Regions from separate parts of the Pseudomonas lijiangensis genome, predicted to be linked through region 1. Evidence: predicted binding sites of a transcription regulator. Region 1 holds the regulator's gene; the other holds the start of a gene.
The links. Region 1 encodes LexA, which represses DNA repair genes until DNA is damaged. Its sites were predicted from a motif close to CTGTNTNNNNANACAG; they were not measured.

Region 1 (11,787 bases):
GTATGTGCCGGTCGCCAACCTGCACCTGATCGCCCGCTACACCGGCAGCGACGACGAAACCGCGCCGCTGCACCGCCTGGGCTCGGAAACCTGGCAGAAAGCCAAGCGCAAGGCCGCCGAGCAGGTACGCGACGTGGCGGCGGAGTTGCTGGATATCTATGCCCGCCGGGCCGCCCGCGAAGGCTACGCTTTCGAGGACCCGAAAGCCGATTACGCAACCTTCAGCGCCGGGTTCCCGTTCGAGGAAACCCCGGACCAGCAGACCACCATCGAAGCGGTACGCGCCGACATGCTGGCACCCAAGCCCATGGACCGGCTGGTCTGCGGCGACGTGGGTTTCGGCAAGACCGAAGTGGCGATGCGCGCCGCGTTCATTGCCGTACACGGCGGACGTCAGGTGGCGATTCTGGTGCCCACCACCCTGCTCGCCCAGCAGCACTACAACAGTTTCCGCGACCGCTTTGCCGACTGGCCTGTGCGGGTCGAGGTCATGAGCCGCTTCAAGTCCGCCAAGGAAGTGAACGCTGCCGTGGCCGATCTGGCCGAAGGCAAGATCGATATCGTCATCGGCACCCACAAGCTGCTGCAGGACGATGTAAAAATCAAGAACCTGGGGCTGGTGATCATCGACGAAGAACACCGCTTCGGGGTGCGTCAGAAGGAACAGCTCAAGGCCCTGCGCAGTGAAGTCGATATCCTGACCCTCACCGCCACACCGATCCCGCGCACCTTGAACATGGCGGTGTCTGGCATGCGCGATCTGTCGATCATCGCCACACCGCCAGCCCGCAGGCTTTCGGTCCGCACCTTCGTCATGGAGCAGAACAAGCCGACCATCAAGGAAGCGCTGTTGCGCGAGCTGCTGCGCGGCGGTCAGGTCTATTACCTGCACAACGACGTCAAGACCATCGAAAAATGCGCCGCCGACCTGGCCGAACTGGTGCCCGAGGCACGCATCGGCATCGGCCACGGCCAGATGCGCGAACGCGAACTCGAACAGGTGATGAGCGACTTCTACCATAAGCGCTTCAACGTGCTGATCGCCTCGACCATCATCGAGACCGGCATCGACGTGCCAAGCGCCAATACCATCATCATCGAACGTGCCGACAAGTTCGGTCTGGCGCAGTTGCACCAGTTGCGCGGCCGGGTCGGACGCAGTCACCACCAGGCTTACGCCTACCTGCTGACACCGCCACGCAAGCAGATCACCCCGGATGCGGAAAAGCGTCTGGAGGCCATCGCCAACACCCAAGACCTGGGAGCGGGCTTTGTACTGGCCACCAACGACCTGGAAATCCGTGGCGCCGGCGAACTGCTGGGCGACGGCCAGAGCGGTCAGATCCAGGCCGTCGGCTTCACGCTGTACATGGAAATGCTCGAACGCGCCGTCAAGTCGATCCGCAAGGGCGAACAGCCCAACCTCGACCAGCCACTGGGCGGTGGTCCGGAAATCAACCTGCGGGTTCCGGCACTGATTCCCGAGTCGTATCTGCCGGATGTGCATACCCGGCTGATTCTCTACAAGCGCATTGCCAATGCCGCCGACGAGGATGGCCTCAAGGACCTGCAAGTGGAGATGATCGACCGCTTCGGCCTGCTGCCAGAACCCACCAAGAGCCTGATACGCATCACACAGCTCAAGCTGCATGCCGACCAACTGGGCATCCGCAAGATCGATGCAGGGCCCCAGGGTGGGCGTCTGGAATTTGCAGCCGATACTCCGGTTGACCCGCTGACGCTGATCAAACTGATCCAGAGCCAACCCAACCGCTACAAGTTCGAAGGTGCCACACTCTTCAAATTCATGGTCCCCATGGAGCGCCCTGACGAGCGCTTCAATACGATCGAAGCGCTGCTTGAGCGCCTGACCCCGAAAACTGCTTGAAGGATTCATCCATGCGTCTGTTTCGTTCATTGATCCTGCTGCTGACGCTTGTCGCTCCGACAGCTTTTGCCGACAGCCTGTATCAGGTGGAAATGATCCTGTTTCGCCAGCTCGGCGAACCTGCCGCTACACTGCAGTTCGCCCCCGAAGACTGGAGTGCCGGCGCCAGACGCATCGACTCCGGCAACGAGCGAAGCCCGGCCTTGAACGACATGGCCAAAAAGCTTCAGGACAGCGGCAAATATCAAGTGCTGCTGCAAAAGGCCTGGCAACAAAACATCGGCACCGAAAACAGCAAAATGGCCGTGACCAGCGGCCAGGAACAACTCGGCCACTTCCCGGTAGAAGGCACTATCAGCCTGGCAATCGCGCGTTTTACCGATGTATCCGCAGACTTCTGGATCAACCAGCTCGACCCCCATGGCATATTGATCAGCAGTGAACACATGAAACAGACCGCCAGGGTCAAGAACGGCGAGCTGATCTATCTGGATAACAGCAATCTGGCTGTGCTGATAAAAGTTTCTCCCCTTTGAGCATTCAGGAGCGCGGCTGCGCTCCCTTTCTTTTGAGCATCGCTACGGCGTAGGGCTTTTTAAAACTGTGTCGTCCATTCTCGAAAAAGTCCTTGCTTCGGCATGGACACAGCTATTCAAACCCCAGACTCTTGAGCGGGGGTACAGCTATGCCCTGCAAAAACGCATCGCACTCGAAGAGTCCAGCCCGCAGATCATTCGCACCACCTGCCGGGGTTCGGGGTACGAACTCTACACCCAGACCCTGCTGTTCAAGGATCCGGATCGCTACAAGAACTTTCTGGTCTGCAAATGCACCTGCCCGGTACACAATGACTGCAAGCATTGCGTAGCGGCCCTGTATTTCCTGCAGGACCCGGCAAACAGGCAGGCCCTGGCGGCAGCCATGGCTTCCCATGCCCCCGAGGTCGTCGAACATCAGGCCACCCTGCCCGAGCGCCTGATCGACGATATGAAACCCGTACCGCGCCTGATACTGGCCAGTATCGAGTTCAGCGCCTACGAGCCTCGCAACGGTCGCATGCAGCGTCATATCCAGCACCGTGCGGCCCTGGCCTTTGCCTACGGCAAGCATTACGCCGTCGGCACGACCAACGTCAGCATTCTGGTCAGCTCACTGGGCAGCGACCTGGTCAACCAGAAGAGCGACATCATCGAGCACACCGAAACCGAAACCCTGCGCATCCGTCGCCAGGGCGAACAGGAGCGGCAGTATCGCCAGCAACTGAGCGACATCGGTTTCAAGGTCGCCACCCGTCAAAGCAAGGCTCTGCCCGACAGCGCCGGTGACATGTATGAGCTGCCCACCGACAAGGCATGGCTGCATTTCGTCCTGGACGACCTGCCAAGATTGCGCGAGGAAGGCTGGGAAATCGAAATACGCGATGACTTCGGCTTCGATGTCACGCCCGTGGATGACTGGTATGCCGTCATCGACGAGGAAACCGAACGCGACTGGTTCGACCTGGAACTGGGCATCATCGTCAACGGCGAACGCCTGAGCCTGCTGCCGATCCTGATCAACCTGCTGCGCAGCCACCCGGAACTGATGAGCCCTTCGGCCGTTGCCAAGCGCGGCGATGAAGAACAGTTGCTGGTCCAGCTCAACCACTTCACACAGAGTGGCGGCGGCCCGGTACAGGTCGCGCTGCCTTACGGGCGGCTCAAGCCGGTACTTGCGACCCTGGGCGATTTCTACTGGCGCGAGGAAGACAGCAATACCCTGCGCATGAGTCGGGCCGATGCGGCGCGCCTCACCGAACTCGATGACCTGCCGCTGGTCTGGCAGGGCGGCGACCGGCTGCGCCAGTTTGCCGAACGGCTGGTGAACATCAAGGATGCGCCGGTCAGCCTGCCCGAAGGCCTGAATGCCACACTGCGTACGTATCAGCTGGAAGGCCTGAGCTGGATGCAGTCCCTGCGCGAGCTGGAAGTGGGCGGCGTGCTGGCAGACGACATGGGCCTGGGCAAGACCCTGCAGACCCTGACCCATCTTCTCATGGAGAAACAGGCCGGACGCCTCGACCGCCCTGCCCTTGCGGTCATGCCCACCAGCCTGATCCCCAACTGGCTGGACGAAGCCGAAAACTTCACGCCCCAGCTCAAGGTCCTGGCCCTGTATGGCGCCAACCGCCATCAGGAAGCCAGCAACCTTCAGGACTACGACCTGATCCTGACCACTTACGCCCTGCTGCCACGGGATCTTGAACTGCTGGAGAAGCTGCCGCTGCACGTGCTGATTCTCGACGAAGCACAGTACATCAAGAACCCCAACAGCAAGGCGGCCCAGGCTGCGCGCAACCTCAACGCCCGCCAGCGCCTGTGCCTGAGCGGTACACCTCTGGAAAACCACCTGGGCGAGCTGTGGTCACTGTTCCACTTCCTGATGCCCGGCTGGCTGGGCAGCAGCAAGGAATTCAACAGCAACTACCGGACGGCCATTGAAAAGCACGGCAACATGGATCGCCTGCACCACCTCAATGCCCGTATCAAACCGTTCCTGCTGCGCCGCACCAAGGAACAGGTGGCGACCGAGTTGCCGCCCAAGACCGAGATCATTCACTGGGTCGAGCTCAATGACGCGCAACGCGACGTCTACGAAACCGTACGCCTGGCCATGGACAAGAAGGTTCGCGACGAGATTACCCGCAAGGGCGTGGCCCGCAGCCAGATCATCATTCTTGAAGCCCTGCTCAAGTTGCGTCAGGTCTGCTGCGATCTGCGCCTGGTCAACGACGACATGCCGGTTCCCGGCAAACAGGGCAGCTCGGCCAAACTGCAAAGCCTGATGGAGATGTTCGAGGAACTGCTGGCCGAAGGTCGCAAGATCCTGCTGTTCTCGCAATTCACCTCGATGCTGACCCTGATCGAGCAGGAGCTGGAACAGCGCGGCATTCCCTACGCCCTGCTCACCGGCTCGACCCGTGATCGCCGCACACCGATTCATGAGTTCCAGAACGGCAAGCTGCCGGTGTTCCTGATCAGCCTGAAAGCCGGTGGCACCGGCCTGAACCTGACCGCTGCCGACACCGTGATCCACTATGACCCCTGGTGGAACCCGGCCGCAGAAAACCAGGCCACCGACCGCGCCTACCGCATCGGTCAGGACAAGCCGGTATTCGTCTACAAGATGATTGCCCGCGGCACCGTGGAAGAGAAAATCCAGCGCTTGCAGCAGGAAAAATCAGCCCTGGCAGCAGGCGTTCTGGATGGCCGCTCGGCCGGAGACTGGAAGCTACGGGACGAAGACCTGCAGGCGCTGTTTGCGCCATTGCCGGCTGCGCCGAAGAAAGGCAGGAAATAAGTTAAGGCCAATGAATCACTTTGTGGGAGGCAGCTTGCTGGCGACTTCAGCGTACAACGCAGAATATCAGCCAGTTTCAGGCCTTTTTCGCCAGCAAGCTGCCTCCCACAAGTGTTATTTGAGCCTTGACTGATCAGCATTGCCCCGTGGGGTTTATTCCGCCGAAAGCACCCGTGCCAGGGTCGCTTTCACTTTACCCATGCCATCACGCAGCGCCTGCTCGATCTCGGCCATGGTGATGACAGCTTTCGACTTGCCCGCCGCCGGGTTCACCACCAGTGCCAGACAGGCGTAATCCAGCTCCAGCTCACGGGCCAGTGCAGCCTCAGGCATGCCAGTCATGCCGACGATGTCGCAGCCGTCACGCTCAAGACGAACGATCTCGGCCACTGTCTCCAGACGCGGCCCCTGGGTGCAAGCATAGACGCCACGATCACTGAACTCGCAACCTTCAGCCGCCAGCGCCGCAATCAGACGAGCGCGCAACGCCTCGCTGTAGGGGTAGCTGAAATCGATATGAGTGACCTGCTCCAGGTCGTCGGCAAAGAACGTGTGCTGGCGACCGCTGGTGTAATCCACCAGATCATGGGGCACGCAGAAATGGCCGGTTCCCATGGCAGGATGAATACCGCCCACGGCATTCACAGCCAGAATCGCTTGCGCACCGGCCTGCTTCAAGGCCCAGATGTTGGCGCGATAGTTGACCTGATGCGGCGGCAGGCGATGAGGATGGCCGTGACGGGCCAGAAACATCACTTCGCGACCGGCATAGTCACCGATCTGGATTTCGCCCGACGGCGCGCCATAAGGCGTGTTCATGGGCAGGGACTGGCGAATGTTCAGACCTTCAAGCTGGGTCAGGCCTGTTCCGCCGATAATCGCGTAAACCGTCATTGCAAATCCTTAATCGATCAATTGGGCATTGCGCAGCGCCTGAAGCGCCGTCAGCCAGCGCGGATGCTGGCGATAATCCGTCGAAGCATGAGCCTGACCACGCATGCGGGCGATACGCGCCGAAGGCTTGACCTTCAGGCGTTGCGCAGCGCTCAGGGCCAGCTCGGCGGCAGCACGGTCATTGCAGACCAGACCCATGTCACAACCGGCGGTCAGCGCAGCCTCGATGCGACTGGCCGCATCACCCACCACATGAGCGCCTGCCATGGACAGGTCATCACTGAAGATGACACCGTCGAATTGCAGTTCGCCGCGCAGGATGTCCTGCAACCAGCGACGGGAGAATCCGGCAGGCTGCGAGTCGACCTGCGGATAGATGACATGGGCAGGCATCACCGCCGCCAGCTGCTTGCTCAGACGCGCAAAAGGCACGAGGTCCTTGCTGCGAATTTCGTCCAGGCTGCGCTCGTCATTGGGAATTGCCACATGGGAATCGGCTTCCGCCCAGCCATGCCCCGGAAAGTGCTTGCCGGTAGCAGCCATGCCGGCAGCCTGCATGCCACGGATAAAGGCGCCAGCCAGCACGGCGGCACGCTCGGGATCGCCCTCGAAGGAACGGGTTCCCACTACAGCGCTGCGCTGGAAATCGAGGTCCAGTACCGGCGCGAAACTCAGGTCCAGGCCCACGGCCAGTACTTCGGTCGCCATCAGCCAGCCGCAATGTTCGGCCAATGATTCGGCATCGGGCTTCTCGGCAATGGCACGCATCGCAGGCAAACGCACGAAACCCTGTCGCAGACGCTGAACCCTGCCGCCTTCCTGATCCACGGCCAGCAGCAAGTCAGGGCGAACGGCACGAATGGCCGCGCTCAACTCGCGCACTTGCCGCGGATGCTCGATGTTACGGGCAAAGATAATCAAACCGCCCACTTCGGGCTGACGCAGAAACTGACGGTCTTCGGCGGTCAACCAGGTACCGGCGACATCGACCATCAGGGAGCCTTGCAGGCCTGAACTCATAGAAAAACCCTTAACACACCATTACCAATCAATCCGGGCATGGTGCTTGATCCTGGAGCCTCGCGCAATGCGAGCGCATCCAGGAATCGTCAGGCCTTGGCGGCGACGGGGGCGCTCGAGGAGCTTTTGGTGCGTGGTTTGAGCTGTGCTGCGATCATAGCGGCGTCTGTCACACCGGTTTCGGCACGCATGCCGGCTGCCAGGAATGGCACCATCAGACGCATGACCTGCTCGATGGAAGTGTTGACGCCGAAATCGGTCTCGGCAATGGCGCGCAAGGCCTTGATACCGGACATGCTGAAAGCTGCGGCACCCAGCATGAAGTGCACACGCCAGAACAGCTCGATAGGCGGAATGCGCGGCGCGGCTTCATTGACCAGAGTCATGTAGCGGCGGAACACCTTGCCGTACATGTCTTCCAGATAGCGACGCAAGTGACCCTGACTCTGGCTGAACGCAAGCCCCAGCAGACGCATGAAGATCGACAGGTCATTGCCGCTGCGTGGCTGAACCACCAGCGCCTGTTCGACGAGCATCTCCAGCAACTCTTCAAGGGTTGGCTTTTGCTCGGGCCTGGCCTGACGACGCTCCAGCTCACGCTCGAGACTGATGCAGAAAGGCCCCAGAAAACGCGAGAAAACCGCCTGGATCAAAGCCTTCTTGGAACCGAAGTGATAGTTCACCGCAGCCAGATTGACCGACGCCTTGCTGGTTATCAGACGCAAGGAGGTTTCGGCAAAGCCCTTTTCTGCGAACAATTGCTCGGCAGCATCAAGAATGCGTTCAACGGTTTCCGACTGGGCCATGGCTCTCTGCCTAACAAACGAACGTTTGAAACATACGTATCAGCCGGGCCTCTTGTCAAGCGGGCTGTTCATAGAGTGGCCGAACAGTCACTTATCCGACCTCTTGCAGACAGACCGCAACCCGACCGTCGGGCGACGAAAATGAAAAGGACGATTGCCAACACGCCTTCACTGTATATAATCCCAGTCACTGTATAAAAAGACAGAGCGCCTGCCATGATCAAACTGACGCCACGCCAAGCCGAGATTCTGGGCTTCATCAAACGCTGCCTCGAAGACAATGGCTACCCGCCTACCCGTGCGGAAATCGCTCAGGAACTGGGCTTCAAATCCCCCAACGCGGCGGAAGAACACCTCAAGGCACTGGCCCGCAAGGGCGCCATCGAAATGACTCCGGGTGCGTCACGCGGCATCCGCATTCCCGGTTTCGAGGCCAAGCCTGACGAGAACAGCCTGCCGATCATTGGCCGCGTTGCCGCGGGTGCGCCGATCCTGGCCCAGCAGCATATCGAAGAGTCCTGCAACATCAACCCGACCTTCTTCCATCCAAGTGCCGATTACCTGCTTCGGGTCCACGGCATGAGCATGAAGGATATCGGCATCCTCGATGGCGACCTGCTGGCCGTACATACCACCCGTGAGGCCCGCAACGGCCAGATCGTGGTTGCACGGATCGGCGACGAGGTCACGGTAAAACGCTTCAAACGTGAAGGCAGCAAGGTCTGGCTCATTGCTGAAAACCCGGAGTTCGCCCCCATCGAGGTCGATCTCAAGGATCAGGAGCTGGTTATCGAAGGCCTGAGTGTCGGCGTGATTCGCCGCTAAGGAGACGCTATGCAGTTCCATCAAGCACAGTACACGCAATTACCACTGTTCGAGGCGTTCCTGGCCCAGCCCATGGTCCCGATGATTGCCGAAGAACCCGAAAAAGCCTGGAGAAACGAGCCGGAAGCTTTCAGTGAACTGACATTGCGCGGCGCTGCAGGGAACTGCCTGAGTCTCATGGCGCCCATTCTTCGAGAGCTGAGCCAGGATACCAGCGACCGCTGGCTGACCCTGATTGCACCACCGTCGAGCCTGACTCAAACATGGCTGAGGGATGCAGGACTCAACAGAGAGCGAATCCTGCTATTGCAACCTCGCGGGACCCAAAGCGCACTGGAGTTGACTCGTGAGGCGCTTCGGCTGGGAAGAAGTCATACGGTGGTCAGTTGGCTCAACCCGCTGAGCGCTGCAGCTCGCCAGCAACTGGTCAATGCAGCAAGGGTCGGTAATGCACAAAGCCTGAATATTCGGCTGGGCTGATTGCCCGGTCGTTAATGAAGAACTTTCGGGCCGGTGTCCTTTTCGAGTTCACCCTCGGCCAGCCGTCCGGCCATCTGCACACCTACGCTCAGCATCGCCTTGGCAATCTCGACATGCTGACCCTGCATGAAAGACTTGGCATCCGCCGAGAAATCGAGGGTGACCAGCGCCCCTTCATCATCAGCACGACGCAGCTCTATGCGGCCGTCAGGTAGTTCGACAATTTCAAGAAAAGAGGTAGGCATCAGTACAAATACTCCGCGAAAGGCCAGCATTGTAACAGTCTGCCAGCCTGTAGATCATTGGTTTTAGCACTCGCTCAAGCCTTCACGAAAACGAATGGCCAGACCCTTTAGTTGTTGCCGCCAGCCTTCCAGTTCCTCACGAGTCAGCTCAATCGCAGGTTCGTCGTCCAGATTTACCGCCACAATCATGGCCTGGGTGACATCTCCCTTGGGAGCTTTAGGGGCCCGAGGCGGCTCGAACAAGGCGTTATAGGCCGACAGAAGCTGCGCCAGCCAGGTTTCCCTGCTGCGCGCCAACTCGACCAGTTCGGCCATTTCCGGGATTGCTACGGCGTCCAGCACTTCCTGGGTCAGCAACAGCTCGGCTCGGGGCGCACCGGCCTGAGGCAACCGGTAGAAACCGGCAATTTCATGACACAACCCCAGCAGCGCGCCATACAAATGAAACAGGACGGATTCACGCTCGGCCTGCAACAACGCCTGGGCATTGATGGCCTGACCTTTCTCGGCCTTGCCCAGCGCTTCAAGCGCGAGCCCGGCAAAGTAGATCTTCTGATTGGTGCGGGTATAGAGCTCATGGGCCATGGCGGCATTCTCCATAACGGTCAGATAAAAAGAGCATGGCCACAAGCGCCAAAGCTCCCGACAGGGTCAAACCCGCCTGGAGCCTCCTGGGCAAACTGTGCCCGACTTGCGCCGGACACACTTGATCAGCGCTTGTCTTCGACCTTCCAGACACCGCCATCATAGAAGGCACGCCAGCCGGTCGGCTTGCCCTCCACTTCGGTCTGAACATATTGCTCTTTGGTCTTGCGGCTGTAACGAATTACCGCCGGACGGCCATCGGGGTCTTTCTTCGGCGCTTCGCAGAGGAAGTGATACTTGGGATCGATTTCATCCTTGTGCGGCACGATCTCAATGACCAGCGGCGCACGGGTTTCACGGTTCTTCGGGAACTGGCTTGCAGCCAGGAACAGACCGGAAGCACCGTCGCGCAGGATGTAGGTGTCATCGACCTTGTCGCACTTGAGCTCAGGCATCTTCACCGGGTCCATCTTCGGTGGCGCAGCCTCACCGCTCTTGAGCAGCTTGCGGGTGTTCTTGCATTCGGCATTGGTACAGCCGAAGAACTTGCCGAAACGGCCGGTCTTGAGCTGCATTTCGCTGCCACACTTGTCGCACTCCAGGCTCGGACCTTCATAGCCCTTGATGCGATAGGTGCCCTCTTCGATCTCGTAACCCGAGCAATCCGGATTGTTGCCGCAGATATGCAGCTTGTGCTTCTCGTCCAGCAGATAGGCATCCATGGCCGTGCTGCAGACCGGACAACGGTGCTTGCCGCGCAATACGCGGGATTCGGATTCACCCTCGTCATCCTCGGCGATCTCGTCACCGGGAGTCAGGTTGACCGTTGCCTTGCAACGCTCCTTGGGTGGCAGGCTGTAGCCCGAGCAGCCGAGGAAGACACCGGTCGACGCAGTGCGGATCTGCATCGGACGGCCGCACACCTTGCACGGAATGTCGGTCATGACCGGCTGGTTGGCACGCATGCCGCTGTCAGGGGCTTCGGCCACTTCGAGTTTCTTGCGGAAGTCGCCGTAGAACTCATCCAGCACGTTTTTCCAGTCGCGCTCGCCCTGGGCCACATCGTCGAGGTTCTCTTCCATGCCGGCCGTAAAGCCGTAGTCCATCAGGTTGGAAAAGCTCTCGGACAGACGACCGGTAACGATATCGCCCATTTTTTCCGAATAGAAACGGCGATTGTGCAATGCAACGTAGCCACGATCCTGGATGGTCGAAATGATCGCCGCATAGGTCGAAGGACGACCGATGCCGCGCTTTTCCATTTCCTTGACCAGGCTGGCTTCGGAGTAGCGAGCCGGCGGCTTGGTGAAGTGCTGGCTCGGGTCCAGCGTCACCAGTTTCAGGGTTTCGCCCTGCGCCATGTCCGGCAGCACACCGTCATCGCCAGGCTTGGACATCTGCGGCAGTACGCGAGTGTAACCGTCGAACTTCAGGATGCGGCCCTTGGCGCGCAGTTCGAAGTCACCGGCAGCAACGCTGACCGTGGTCGACAGGTACTGGGCCGGCGGCATCTGGCAAGCCACGAACTGGCGCCAGATCAACTCGTAAAGGCGCTCGGCATCACGCTCCATGCCCGACAGCTTGCTTGGATGGGTATTCACGTCGGACGGACGAATCGCTTCGTGAGCCTCTTGTGCGCCTTCCTTGCTGCTGTAGACATTAGGGGATTCCGGCAGGTACTTCTTGCCGAACTCTGTCTCAATGT
Region 2 (11,787 bases), 2.8 Mb from region 1:
GCCTTCGGTCACCTTGTTGACGCGACGGACCTTCAGACCAGCAGCTTCGATCAGCTTGGCCGTACCGGCGGTCGCCACGATCTCGAAACCGAGGTTGATCAGGTCGCGAGCAACGCCAGCCACCAGAGGCTTGTCGTCATTGCGCACGCTGATGAATGCAGTACCGCCTGTCGGCAGAATCTCGCTGGCGCCAACCTGGGCCTTGGCAAAGGCTTCACCGAAGGTGTCGCCCACGCCCATCACTTCACCGGTCGATTTCATCTCCGGGCCGAGGATCGGGTCAACGCCCGGGAACTTGGCGAACGGGAAGACCGCTTCTTTCACGCTGTAGAAGTTAGGAATGATTTCCTTGGTGAAACCCAGCTCTTTCAGGGTTTTACCCGCCATGACGCGAGCAGCGATCATCGCCAGGGAAACACCGATGCACTTGGACACGAAAGGCACGGTACGGGATGCACGCGGGTTCACTTCGATGACGTAGATGTCTTCGCCTTGCAGCGCCAGCTGAACGTTCATCAGACCGACAACGCCCAGCTCCAGAGCCATTTTCTTGACCTGTTCGCGCATCTCGTCCTGGATGTGAGCCGGCAGCGAGTAAGGCGGCAGCGAACATGCGGAGTCACCGGAGTGAACGCCCGCCTGCTCGATGTGTTGCATGATTGCGCCGATCACGACATCGGTGCCATCGCAGACAGCATCGACGTCCATTTCGATGGCGCAGTTCAGGAAGTGGTCCAGCAGGACCGGGCTATCGTTGGAAACCTGAACGGCTTCACGCAGGTAGCGCTTGAGCTCTTCTTCCTGGTAGACGATTTCCATCGCCCGGCCGCCCAGCACGTAGGACGGACGCACAACCAGCGGGTAACCGATTTTTGCAGCAGCGCGAATGGCTTCGTCTTCGCTGCGCACAGTGGCGTTTGGCGGCTGACGCAGGTTCAGGCGCTCAACCATCTGCTGGAAGCGCTCACGGTCTTCTGCACGGTCGATGGCGTCAGGGCTGGTGCCGATGATCGGCACGCCAGCAGCTTCCAGGGCGCGAGCCAGTTTCAGAGGCGTCTGACCGCCGTACTGGACGATCACGCCTTTAGGCTTCTCGACGCGCACGATTTCCAGAACGTCTTCCAGAGTGACAGGTTCGAAGTACAGACGGTCGGACGTGTCGTAGTCGGTAGAAACGGTTTCCGGGTTGCAGTTGACCATGATGGTCTCGTAACCGTCGTCGCGCAGCGCCAGAGCCGCGTGTACGCAGCAGTAGTCGAACTCGATGCCCTGGCCGATGCGGTTAGGACCGCCACCCAGGATCATGATCTTGTCGCGAGTCGACGGGTTGGCTTCGCACTCTTCCTCGTACGTCGAGTACAGGTAAGCGGTGTCGGTCGCGAACTCGGCAGCGCAGGTGTCGACGCGCTTGTAGACCGGGAACACTTCCAGCTTCTGACGGTGAGTACGCAGGTTCTTCTCGGTAACGCCCAGCAGCTTGGCCAGACGCGCATCGGAGAAGCCCTTGCGCTTGAGGCGGAACATCAGATCACGATCGATGGCCGAAAGCCCCAGGGTCTTGACCTTCTCTTCTTCCTTGATCAGATCTTCGATCTGCACCAGGAACCAAGGGTCGATCATGTTCATTTCGAAGATTTCTTCGACGGTCAGGCCGGCACGGAAAGCATCGGCGACGTACCAGATGCGCTCGGCGCCCGGAACGGTCAGCTCGCGCTTGAGGGTGCTCATGCTTTCCGGATGGCTCAGATCCAGCTTTGGATCAAGGCCGCAGACGCCGACTTCCAGACCGCGCAGGGCTTTCTGCAGGGATTCCTGGAAGGTACGGCCGATAGCCATGACTTCACCGACCGACTTCATCTGAGTGGTCAGGCGAGCGTCGGCCTTGGAGAACTTCTCGAAAGCAAAGCGCGGCAGCTTGGTCACGACGTAGTCGATGGACGGCTCGAAGGACGCCGGGGTCTTGCCACCGGTGATGTCGTTCTGCAGTTCGTCGAGGGTGTAGCCGACTGCCAGCTTGGCAGCGACCTTGGCAATCGGGAAACCGGTAGCCTTGGAGGCCAGCGCGGAGGAGCGGGAAACCCGTGGGTTCATCTCGATCACGACCATGCGGCCAGTGTCCGGGCAGATACCGAACTGCACGTTGGAACCGCCGGTTTCAACGCCGATCTCGCGCAGAACAGCCAGCGAGGCGTTACGCAGGATCTGGTATTCCTTGTCCGTCAGGGTCTGTGCTGGCGCAACAGTGATCGAGTCACCGGTGTGCACGCCCATCGGGTCGAAGTTTTCGATGGAGCAGACAATGATGCAGTTGTCCTTCTTGTCACGGACAACTTCCATTTCGTACTCTTTCCAGCCGATCAGCGATTCGTCGATCAGCAGCTCTTTGGTCGGAGAAAGGTCCAGACCACGCGCACAGATTTCTTCGAATTCTTCACGGTTGTAAGCGATACCACCACCGGTGCCGCCCATGGTGAACGATGGGCGGATGATGCAAGGGAAGCCCAGCTTTTCGAGAACGGCGTTGGCTTCTTCCATGGAATGGGCGATGCCGGAGCGCGGGCATTCCAGACCGATGGATTTCATGGCCTTGTCGAAGCGAGAACGGTCTTCAGCCTTGTCGATGGTGTCGGCATTGGCGCCGATCATTTCAACGCCGAACTTCTCCAGAACGCCTTCGCGCTCCAGATCCAGTGCGCAGTTGAGTGCGGTCTGGCCGCCCATGGTTGGGAGCACGGCATCCGGACGCTCTTTTTCGATGATCTTGGCAACGGTCTGCCACTTGATCGGCTCGATGTAGGTCGCGTCGGCCATGGCCGGGTCGGTCATGATGGTCGCCGGGTTGGAGTTCACCAGGATGACGCGGTAGCCCTCTTCGCGCAGAGCCTTGCAGGCCTGGGCGCCGGAGTAGTCGAATTCACAGGCCTGGCCGATCACGATGGGGCCGGCGCCGAGAATCAGGATGCTTTTAATATCTGTACGTTTTGGCATGGGTTGTCACTCAAATCCGTAGGTCAGTCGGCAAGCCGTCTTGAACATTTCTTTGCGGTGCCTGGGTGGCGACGACCGGATTCATCATCCGGGGCCACCCTGGGCACGTGCTTACTACATTCTCAAGGCAACCGGTCAGCGACGCTTGGCCATGGCTTCGATAAAGCGATCAAACAGAGGGGCAACGTCATTCGGGCCCGGGCTTGCTTCAGGGTGACCCTGGAAGCTGAACGCGCTCTTGTCGGTGCGCTCGATACCTTGCAGGGTCCCGTCGAACAGCGACTTGTGGATGGCGCGAACGTTGCCTGGCAGGGTCGACTCATCAACCGCAAAACCGTGGTTCTGGCTGGTGATCATGACGACGCCGGTGTCCAGGTCCTGGACCGGGTGGTTGGCACCGTGGTGGCCGTGACCCATTTTTACCGTCTTGGCGCCGGAAGCCAGAGCCAGCAACTGGTGACCCAGGCAGATACCGAAAACCGGAATTTCGGTTTCCAGGACTTCCTTGATGGCCTTGATGGCGTAGTCGCATGGCTCTGGGTCGCCAGGGCCGTTGGACAGGAAAACACCGTCCGGGCTGTAGGCCAGTACATCGCTGGCAGGCGTTTGCGCCGGAACCACGGTCACGCGGCAACCGCGCTCGACCAGCATGCGCAGGATGTTGACCTTGACGCCGTAGTCGTAGGCCACGACGTGGTACGGCAGCTCGGCAGCGGCGATTTCAGGGTGGCTGTCGGTTTTCAGGCTCCAGACACTGGAACGCCACTCATAGCTGTCCTTGGTGCTGACCACTTTGGCCAGATCCATGCCCTTGAGGCCCGGGAAGCCGCGAGCGGCTGCGATTGCGGCCTCTTCGGAAATGTTGTCACCGGCGATGATGCAGCCGTTCTGTGCGCCTTTCTCACGCAGGATGCGGGTCAGACGACGGGTATCGATACCTGCGATGGCAACAACGTTGTTGGCCTTGAGGTATTCGTCCAGAGGCTGCTTGTTACGCCAGTTGCTGGAGACCAGAGGCAGGTCACGAATAACCAGGCCTGCGGACCATACGCGATTCGACTCGGCGTCTTCAGGCGTGGTGCCTGTGTTGCCGATGTGCGGGTAAGTCAGAGTAACGATTTGCTGGGCATAGGAAGGATCGGTAAGGATTTCCTGATAGCCGGTCATTGCGGTGTTGAACACCACCTCACCAACGGTCTGGCCGTCGGCTCCAATGGCTTCGCCGCGAAAAATGCTGCCATCAGCAAGGGCAAGTATGGCTGGCTTAGTCAAGAAGACCTCCCGTAAATAAAGCCTGAAAGGGCGTTCGCAGGTTGCAAAAAAGCGGAATGACGTAGATACGTCACCCCGCTTTCTTATAGATTCATCTGCGCGCTTTTAGTGGACACACTAAAGCTGTAGCTTACAGAAAAAGCCTTTTTGGGTCTACCACCAATGAGCCCGAAAACCCACGGAATGCGACAAGGCTGAATCCGGCACTCACAATCAACGCAGCTCCAGCACGTCCTGCATGTCATAAAGACCAGGAGCCTTGCCATCGAGCCACATGGCGGCCCGGACAGCACCCTTGGCAAATGTCATGCGACTGGAAGCCTTGTGAGTGATTTCGACGCGCTCGCCATCGGCAGCGAACAGAACCGTATGATCGCCCACGATATCGCCAGCCCTGATGGTCGCAAAACCAATGGTCTGACGATCACGAGCACCGGTCTGGCCTTCACGGCTATGGACAGCGACCTTTTCCAGATCACGACCCAACGCCTCGGCAACCACCTCACCCATGCGCAATGCCGTGCCCGAAGGCGCATCGACCTTGTGACGATGGTGAGCCTCGGTGATTTCGATATCGACGTCGTCACCCAGCACACGAGCAGCCGTATCCAGCAGCTTCAGGCAGAGGTTCACACCCACGCTGAAGTTGGCAGCAAAGACGATAGGAATCTCTTTCGCCGCCTCAACCAGTTGCAGCTTCTCTTCAGCACTGAAGCCCGTGGTGCCGATGATCATGGCCTTGCCCGCCTTGCGGCAGAAAGCCAGATTCTTGAGCGTCACCGTAGGGTGCGTGAAGTCGATCAACACGTCGAAGTCATCGGCAACCCGGGCAACATCACCCGACAACGGCACGCCGATACGACCCAGTGCAGCCAGCTCTCCGGCATCAGCACCTACCAGCGTGCTGTCCGGACGATCGATGGCAGCCGTCAGCCCCGCACCCGGCGCCGACAGAACCGCTTCGATCAAAGTCTTACCCATGCGCCCGGCGGCGCCTACCACAGCAATACGTCGCATAACCTTCTCCTGCCCAGTCAGCCCTTACAAGTCACCGAAGAAACGCTTCACACCCTCGAACCAGCCACTGGCTTTCGGAGAGTGAGAGTCGTCGCCTTCAAGCGAAGTACGGAACTCTTCGAGCAGTTCACGCTGACGCTTGCCAAGATTGACCGGCGTTTCAACCGCAACACGACACATCAGGTCGCCAGCACCGCCGCCACGCACCGGAGCAACACCCTTGCCACGCAAGCGGAACTGCTTGCCGGTCTGAGTGCCCTCAGGAATCTTCAACTTGACCCGACCATCCAGCGTCGGCACTTCAAGCTCGCCACCCAGCGCCGCATCAGTGAAGCTGATCGGCACCTCGCAATACAGGTGCTTGCCGTCGCGCTGGAAAATGGCGTGTTCACGCACATTGATCACAACGTACAGATCACCGGTCGGCCCGCCCTGGGAACCCACTTCGCCTTCGCCGGACAGACGAATACGGTCACCGGTATCGACGCCTGGCGGCACCTTGACCGACAGGGTCTTGGACTCTTCGACACGACCTTCGCCATGGCACGAATCGCACGGATCGGAAATGATCTTGCCGTGACCATGACAACGAGGACAGGTCTGCTGCACGGAGAAGAACCCCTGCTGCATGCGCACCTGACCAATACCGCCACACGTCGGGCACGTGACCGGCGAAGAACCCTTCTTCGCGCCGCTGCCATCGCAAGGTTTGCAGTTGACCAGCGTCGGAACACGGATATTCACGGTCGTACCGCGAACCGCTTCTTCGAGGTCCAGTTCCAGGGTGTAACGCAGATCGCTGCCGCGCTGTGCGCCGCCACGACCGCCGCCACCACGGCCACCCCCAAAGAAGTCGCTGAACACGTCACCGAAAATATCGGAGAAGTTCGCACCGCCAGCGCCACCGCCGAAACCACCGCCACCCATGCTCGGATCTATGCCGGCGTGACCGTACTGATCGTATGCAGCACGCTTGCTGGCATCGGACAGAACTTCATAGGCCTCGTTGGCCTCTTTGAAAGACTCTTCCGCAGCCTTGTCATCAGGGTTGCGGTCAGGGTGATGCTTCATCGCAAGGCGGCGATAAGCCTTCTTCAGCTCAGCCTCGCTGGCACCCCGCTCCACCCCCAACACTTCGTAATAATCACGCTTTGCCATAATTCTTCCGCACTCTTGAGGACGTTCGGCAAAACCCTCCTGAGCCTTGCCAAACTCGTTGAGCCCCATACAGGCCCGGACCCAACTCACGTCAATTCAACGATCCTGGTCTTGTTTAGACAGCCAGTTGCCTGACCGAGAAAGCGGCAGAACGAATCGCCACGCAGGAGCATGACGACCTTGCCACAAGGCATACGGGCCATGACCCGAACGCCGGAATTTTGCCTGTTCCAGACACGCCAACGCGGGAGCAAGCTCCCGCGCGGCGACATCCTACCAGCCACCGCTCGGAACGGGTCAACTGGCTTTCAAGCAAGCCTGCGCTTACTTGTTGTCTTTCACTTCTTCGAACTCGGCATCGACTACGTCGTCAGCCTTGGCTTTTTCTTCAGCAGGCTTGGCAGCCGCTTCCGGGTTTTCAGCCTGCTCGGCGTACATTTTCTGAGCGATTGGCGCGGAAACCTTGGACAGCTCTTCGATCCTGGCTTCGATTGCAGCCTTGTCGTCGCCTTTCACGGCAGCTTCCAGAGCAACCAGAGCAGCCTCGACAGCGGTCTTCTCTTCTGCGGTCACTTTGTCGCCAGCATCGCTGATCATCTTGCGAGTCGAGTGAACCAGTGCATCACCCTGGTTACGGGCAGATGCCAGCTCTTCGAACTTGCGGTCTTCTTCGCTGTTGGCTTCAGCGTCGCGGATCATCTGCTGGATTTCTTCATCCGACAGACCCGAGTTGGCCTTGATCACGATGGACTGCTGCTTGCCAGTCGCCTTGTCTTTCGCGCCTACGTGCAGGATGCCGTTGGCATCGATGTCGAAGGTCACTTCGATCTGTGGAACGCCACGTGGAGCTGGTGGAATCTCGGCCAGGTCGAACTTGCCCAGGGACTTGTTCTGACCGGCTTGCTTACGCTCACCCTGCAGCACGTGAATGGTTACAGCGCTCTGGTTGTCATCGGCAGTCGAGAACACTTGCGATTTCTTGGTAGGAATCGTGGTGTTTTTCTCGATCAGCGCAGTCATCACGCCGCCCATGGTTTCGATACCCAGAGTCAGCGGGCTGACGTCCAGCAGCAGAACGTCCTTGACGTCACCAGCCAGTACCGCGCCCTGGATGGCAGCACCCATTGCAACCGCTTCGTCAGGGTTGACGTCCTTGCGAGCTTCCTTACCGAAGAACTCGGTTACCAGCTTCTGAACCAGCGGCATACGAGTCTGGCCACCGACCAGGATCACGTCGTTGATCGAACCGATGTCGATACCGGCATCTTTCAGAGCGATACGGCAAGGCTCGATGGTGCGCTGAACCAGGTCTTCAACCAGCGATTCCAGCTTGGAGCGCGAGATTTTCACGTTCAAGTGCTTAGGACCGGTAGCGTCTGCAGTGATGTACGGCAGGTTGACGTCGGTCTGCATGCTGGAAGACAGCTCGATCTTGGCTTTTTCAGCAGCTTCTTTCAGACGCTGCATTGCCAGCGGGTCACCCTTGAGGTTCATGCCGCTTTCTTTCTTGAATTCGTCGACGAGGTAGTCGATCAGACGAATGTCGAAGTCCTCACCACCCAGGAAGGTGTCGCCGTTGGTTGCCAGCACTTCGAACTGGTGCTCGCCGTCAACTTCAGCGATTTCGATGACCGACACGTCAAAAGTACCGCCACCCAGGTCATAAACGATGACAGTGTGGTCGCCCTTCGCTTTGTCCATACCGTAAGCCAGAGCAGCTGCGGTTGGTTCGTTGATGATGCGTTTTACGTCCAGACCCGCGATGCGACCGGCATCCTTGGTAGCCTGACGCTGGCTGTCGTTGAAGTAGGCCGGAACGGTGATGACCGCTTCGGTGACTGTCTCGCCGAGGTAGTCTTCGGCGGTCTTCTTCATTTTCTTCAGGATTTCGGCAGAAATCTGAGGAGGAGCCATCTTCTGGCCATTTACTTCAACCCAGGCGTCGCCGTTGTCAGCCTTGGCAATCTTGTACGGAACCATCTGGATGTCTTTCTGTACGACGTCTTCTTCAAAACGACGACCGATCAGACGCTTTACTGCGTACAGAGTGTTGTGCGGGTTGGTCACCGCCTGACGCTTGGCCGACTGACCGACGAGGATTTCGCCGTCGTTGGCGTAAGCAATGATCGAAGGGGTGGTACGAGCGCCTTCAGCGTTCTCGATAACCTTGACGTTGCCGTTTTCCAGAATAGAGACGCAGGAGTTGGTGGTCCCCAGGTCAATACCGATAATCTTGCCCATCTTTTGACTCTCCCGAAACTTTTGATTTGGTTGCCGCAACTGCGTTTACAAATTGCGGTAGCTCTTAAACGCTTGGCCTATAAATGGGGGCCAGACAGCCGATTTCAAGCCTGCTCATCAATTGATGGCGAAACAGGCGACGGTGCCTTGCTGACCACGACCATGGCCGGACGCAGCAGACGACCGTTGAGCTGATAACCCTTCTGGAACACTTTCAGAACAGTGTTTGGTTCAACATCCGCGCTTTCCTGCATGGCCATTGCCTGATGATGCTCGGCATTGAATGGCTGGCCGTGCGGATCGATGGCCTCCAGCTGATAACGCTTGAGGGTGTCGTTGAACATCTTGAGCGTCAGCTCGATACCTTCACGCATCGGACGGATGCTTTCGTCGTCCGGGCTGGACAGATCCAGACCACGCTCCAGGCTGTCGACGATAGGCAGCAGATCGCCTGCGAACTTCTCAAGAGCGAATTTGTGCGCCTTTTCCACATCCTGTTCTGCACGACGACGTACGTTCTGCAGATCCGCAGCTACACGCAGGGACTGATCCTGAGCCGCTGCCAGTTGCTCTTCGAGCACCTGCACACGAGTTGCAAGATCGTCACCCGAAGCTGTCTCGCCAGCCTGGTCCTGGTTCTGCGCATCCAGATTCTGTTCGTCAGCCATAGTGTTCTCCTCTCAAAAACGTCCGCGAACCCATCTCGCGCTTCTGCCCCCCTATATGGGAACGGATTTTCAGGCTTCAAGGGCTCGGCATGATGGATATGTGCATTGCCTGAAATTTTTCCGCGTGTCGCACACACAGAACGGAGCGGTTTTCATCGCCATCCGGACTAAAAAAGCGTGCAACCCGATCAAAACGAGCTAAACCCAAGCATTGTCAGAACCAAATAAAACACTGTATAAATAACCAGACAAATCGCTTGGGAGCCACTCCATGCTGGTGCACCTTTCCGTACATAACTACGCCATCGTCGAACACCTTGATCTTGAACTGGATCGAGGCATGAGCGTAATCACTGGCGAAACCGGTGCCGGCAAGTCGATCATGCTCGACGCCCTGGGCCTGACGCTCGGCGATCGCGCTGACAGTGGCGTCGTTCGTCCCGGCGCCGACAAGGCCGACATCCTGGCCACCTTCGATCTGGCCGATATTCCCGAAGCGCAGGCCTGGCTCAAAGAGCGCGACCTGGATAACGACGGCCCGTGCATCCTGCGGCGAGTCATTACCGCCGAAGGGCGCTCACGCGCCTACATCAATGGCACGCCCTGCCCTCAAGGCGACCTCAAGGCCCTGGGCGAACTGCTGATCGACATCCACAGCCAGCATGAACACCAGTCGCTGCTGAAAACCGATACCCACAGACGCCTGCTGGACGAATACGCCGGCGCCACCGAGCTGGCGCGTCAGGTCCAACTGGCCGCCCAACGCTGGCGCCAGACCCGTCAGGAGCTGGAGCGGCTTTCCAACTCCGGCGACGAGCAGCGCGCACGGCATCAATTGCTCAGCTATCAACTGGAAGAGCTGGAAAGCCTGAGCCTGGGTGAGAACGAGCTGGAGCAGCTCGAGCAGGAACACAAGAACCTGACCAACGCCGAAAGCCTGCTGAGCATTTGCCGTCAGGTCGTGGAGCAATGCAGCGAGAGCGATTCGGGCAATGTGCTGAATGCATTGACCGCCAGCCTGAACCGCCTGGGCAGCATCAACAATTCACCCACAGCCCTGAGCGAAGCCACCGGCCTGCTGTCCAGCGCACAGATCCAGATAGAAGAAGCCGTCGGCGAACTGAATCGTTTCCTGGATCACTTCGACGCCGACCCGGCCCGCCTGCAACAGCTCGAAGAGCGCCTGGACAGCATCTACACACTGGCTCGCAAACACCGCATCCAGCCAACCGAGCTGAGCGAACTGCAACAGAAGCTGCTGGATGAAATTGAAACCCTGAATGCCAACGACGAATCCATCGAGCGACTTGAGCACGAACTGGCTTCCTTTGCCCGTCACTATCAGGAAAAAGCCAGAGAGCTGAGCGATTTTCGCCAGCGCGCCGCAAACCAGCTGGCCGGCGCCGTGGAGGAAGAAATCCACCGACTGGGCATGCCCGGCGGGCGGTTCACCATAGAACTGAAACCCAACTCCGGCAGCGACCTGCTGCCCCATGGCCTTGAACAGGTCGAACTGCTGGTCAGCGCCAACCCGGGTCAGCCACTCAAGGCATTGGCCAAGGTGGCCTCCGGGGGCGAGCTGTCACGCATCAGCCTCGCCATTCAGGTGATTACCGCACAGACCTCCCGCGTACCGACGCTGGTATTCGACGAAGTGGATGTGGGTATCGGTGGCCCGACAGCCGAGATTGTCGGCCAGTTGCTGCGCCGACTGGGTGAGCGCGGGCAAGTGATGACCGTGACCCACCTGCCGCAGGTAGCAGCGCAGGGCCATCAGCATTTGTTCGTGCACAAGGTCAGAGGCAGCGACGCGACCCGCACCGCCGTCTCCAAACTCAACAAGAACGAACGTATAGAAGAAGTGGCGCGCATGCTCGGCGGCATCGACCTGACCAAGGAATCCCTGGCACACGCGAAGAAAATGGTCATCACAGCCAAAAACTGATGACCCATGAAGCACAAAGGCGACCCTGAGGTCGCCTTTGTCGTCTCTGGCTTAAGCCTTCTTGTTACGAACGTAGAGCACAAGATTGTGATCGACCAGATCGTAACCATGTCTCTCGACGATAGCCTTTTGCAGCTTCTCGATTTCTTCGTCGAAGAACTCGATCACCTCGCCGGACTCCACATTGACCATATGGTCGTGGTGGCCGCCATCAGCCAGCTCGAACACAGCATGACCGCCGTCGAAATTGTGGCGAACCACCAATCCAGCAGCTTCAAACTGAGTCAGAACACGGTAGACCGTGGCCAGACCGACATCCTCGCTAGCCTCCATCAGCGCCTTGTAGACATCTTCGGCACTCATGTGGCGCTGCTCGGCAGAATCGAGCATTTGAAGGATTTTGACCCGTGGTAAGGTCACCTTAAGTCCTGCTTTACGTAGTTCGCTATTTTCAACCATGGTCAGCTTTCTCGCAGACGCTGCTTCGCAGCTTCTCTT

Region 2: the regulator LexA is predicted to act here: its motif matches at 9,577-9,592, upstream of recN (DNA repair protein RecN).

Annotation. Positions count from the first base shown of each region.
Region 1 covers NZ_CP076668.1:3,688,296-3,700,082, forward strand. The annotation lists gene mfd (transcription-repair coupling factor) at 1-1,888, shown strand, start outside; gene KQP88_RS15080 (CsiV family protein) at 1,900-2,424, shown strand; gene KQP88_RS15085 (DEAD/DEAH box helicase) at 2,492-5,227, shown strand; gene KQP88_RS15090 (S-methyl-5'-thioinosine phosphorylase) at 5,381-6,121, opposite strand; gene nagZ (beta-N-acetylhexosaminidase) at 6,131-7,129, opposite strand; gene psrA (transcriptional regulator PsrA) at 7,231-7,947, opposite strand; gene lexA (transcriptional repressor LexA) at 8,164-8,772, shown strand; gene sulA (SOS-induced cell division inhibitor SulA) at 8,782-9,252, shown strand; gene KQP88_RS15115 (hypothetical protein) at 9,264-9,497, opposite strand; gene KQP88_RS15120 (DUF6586 family protein) at 9,561-10,082, opposite strand; gene topA (type I DNA topoisomerase) at 10,208-11,787, opposite strand, start outside.
Region 2 covers NZ_CP076668.1:856,056-867,842, reverse strand. The annotation lists gene carB (carbamoyl-phosphate synthase large subunit) at 1-2,988, opposite strand, end outside; gene carA (glutamine-hydrolyzing carbamoyl-phosphate synthase small subunit) at 3,124-4,260, opposite strand; gene dapB (4-hydroxy-tetrahydrodipicolinate reductase) at 4,474-5,277, opposite strand; gene dnaJ (molecular chaperone DnaJ) at 5,302-6,435, opposite strand; gene dnaK (molecular chaperone DnaK) at 6,760-8,715, opposite strand; gene grpE (nucleotide exchange factor GrpE) at 8,781-9,344, opposite strand; gene recN (DNA repair protein RecN) at 9,616-11,289, shown strand; gene fur (ferric iron uptake transcriptional regulator) at 11,341-11,748, opposite strand.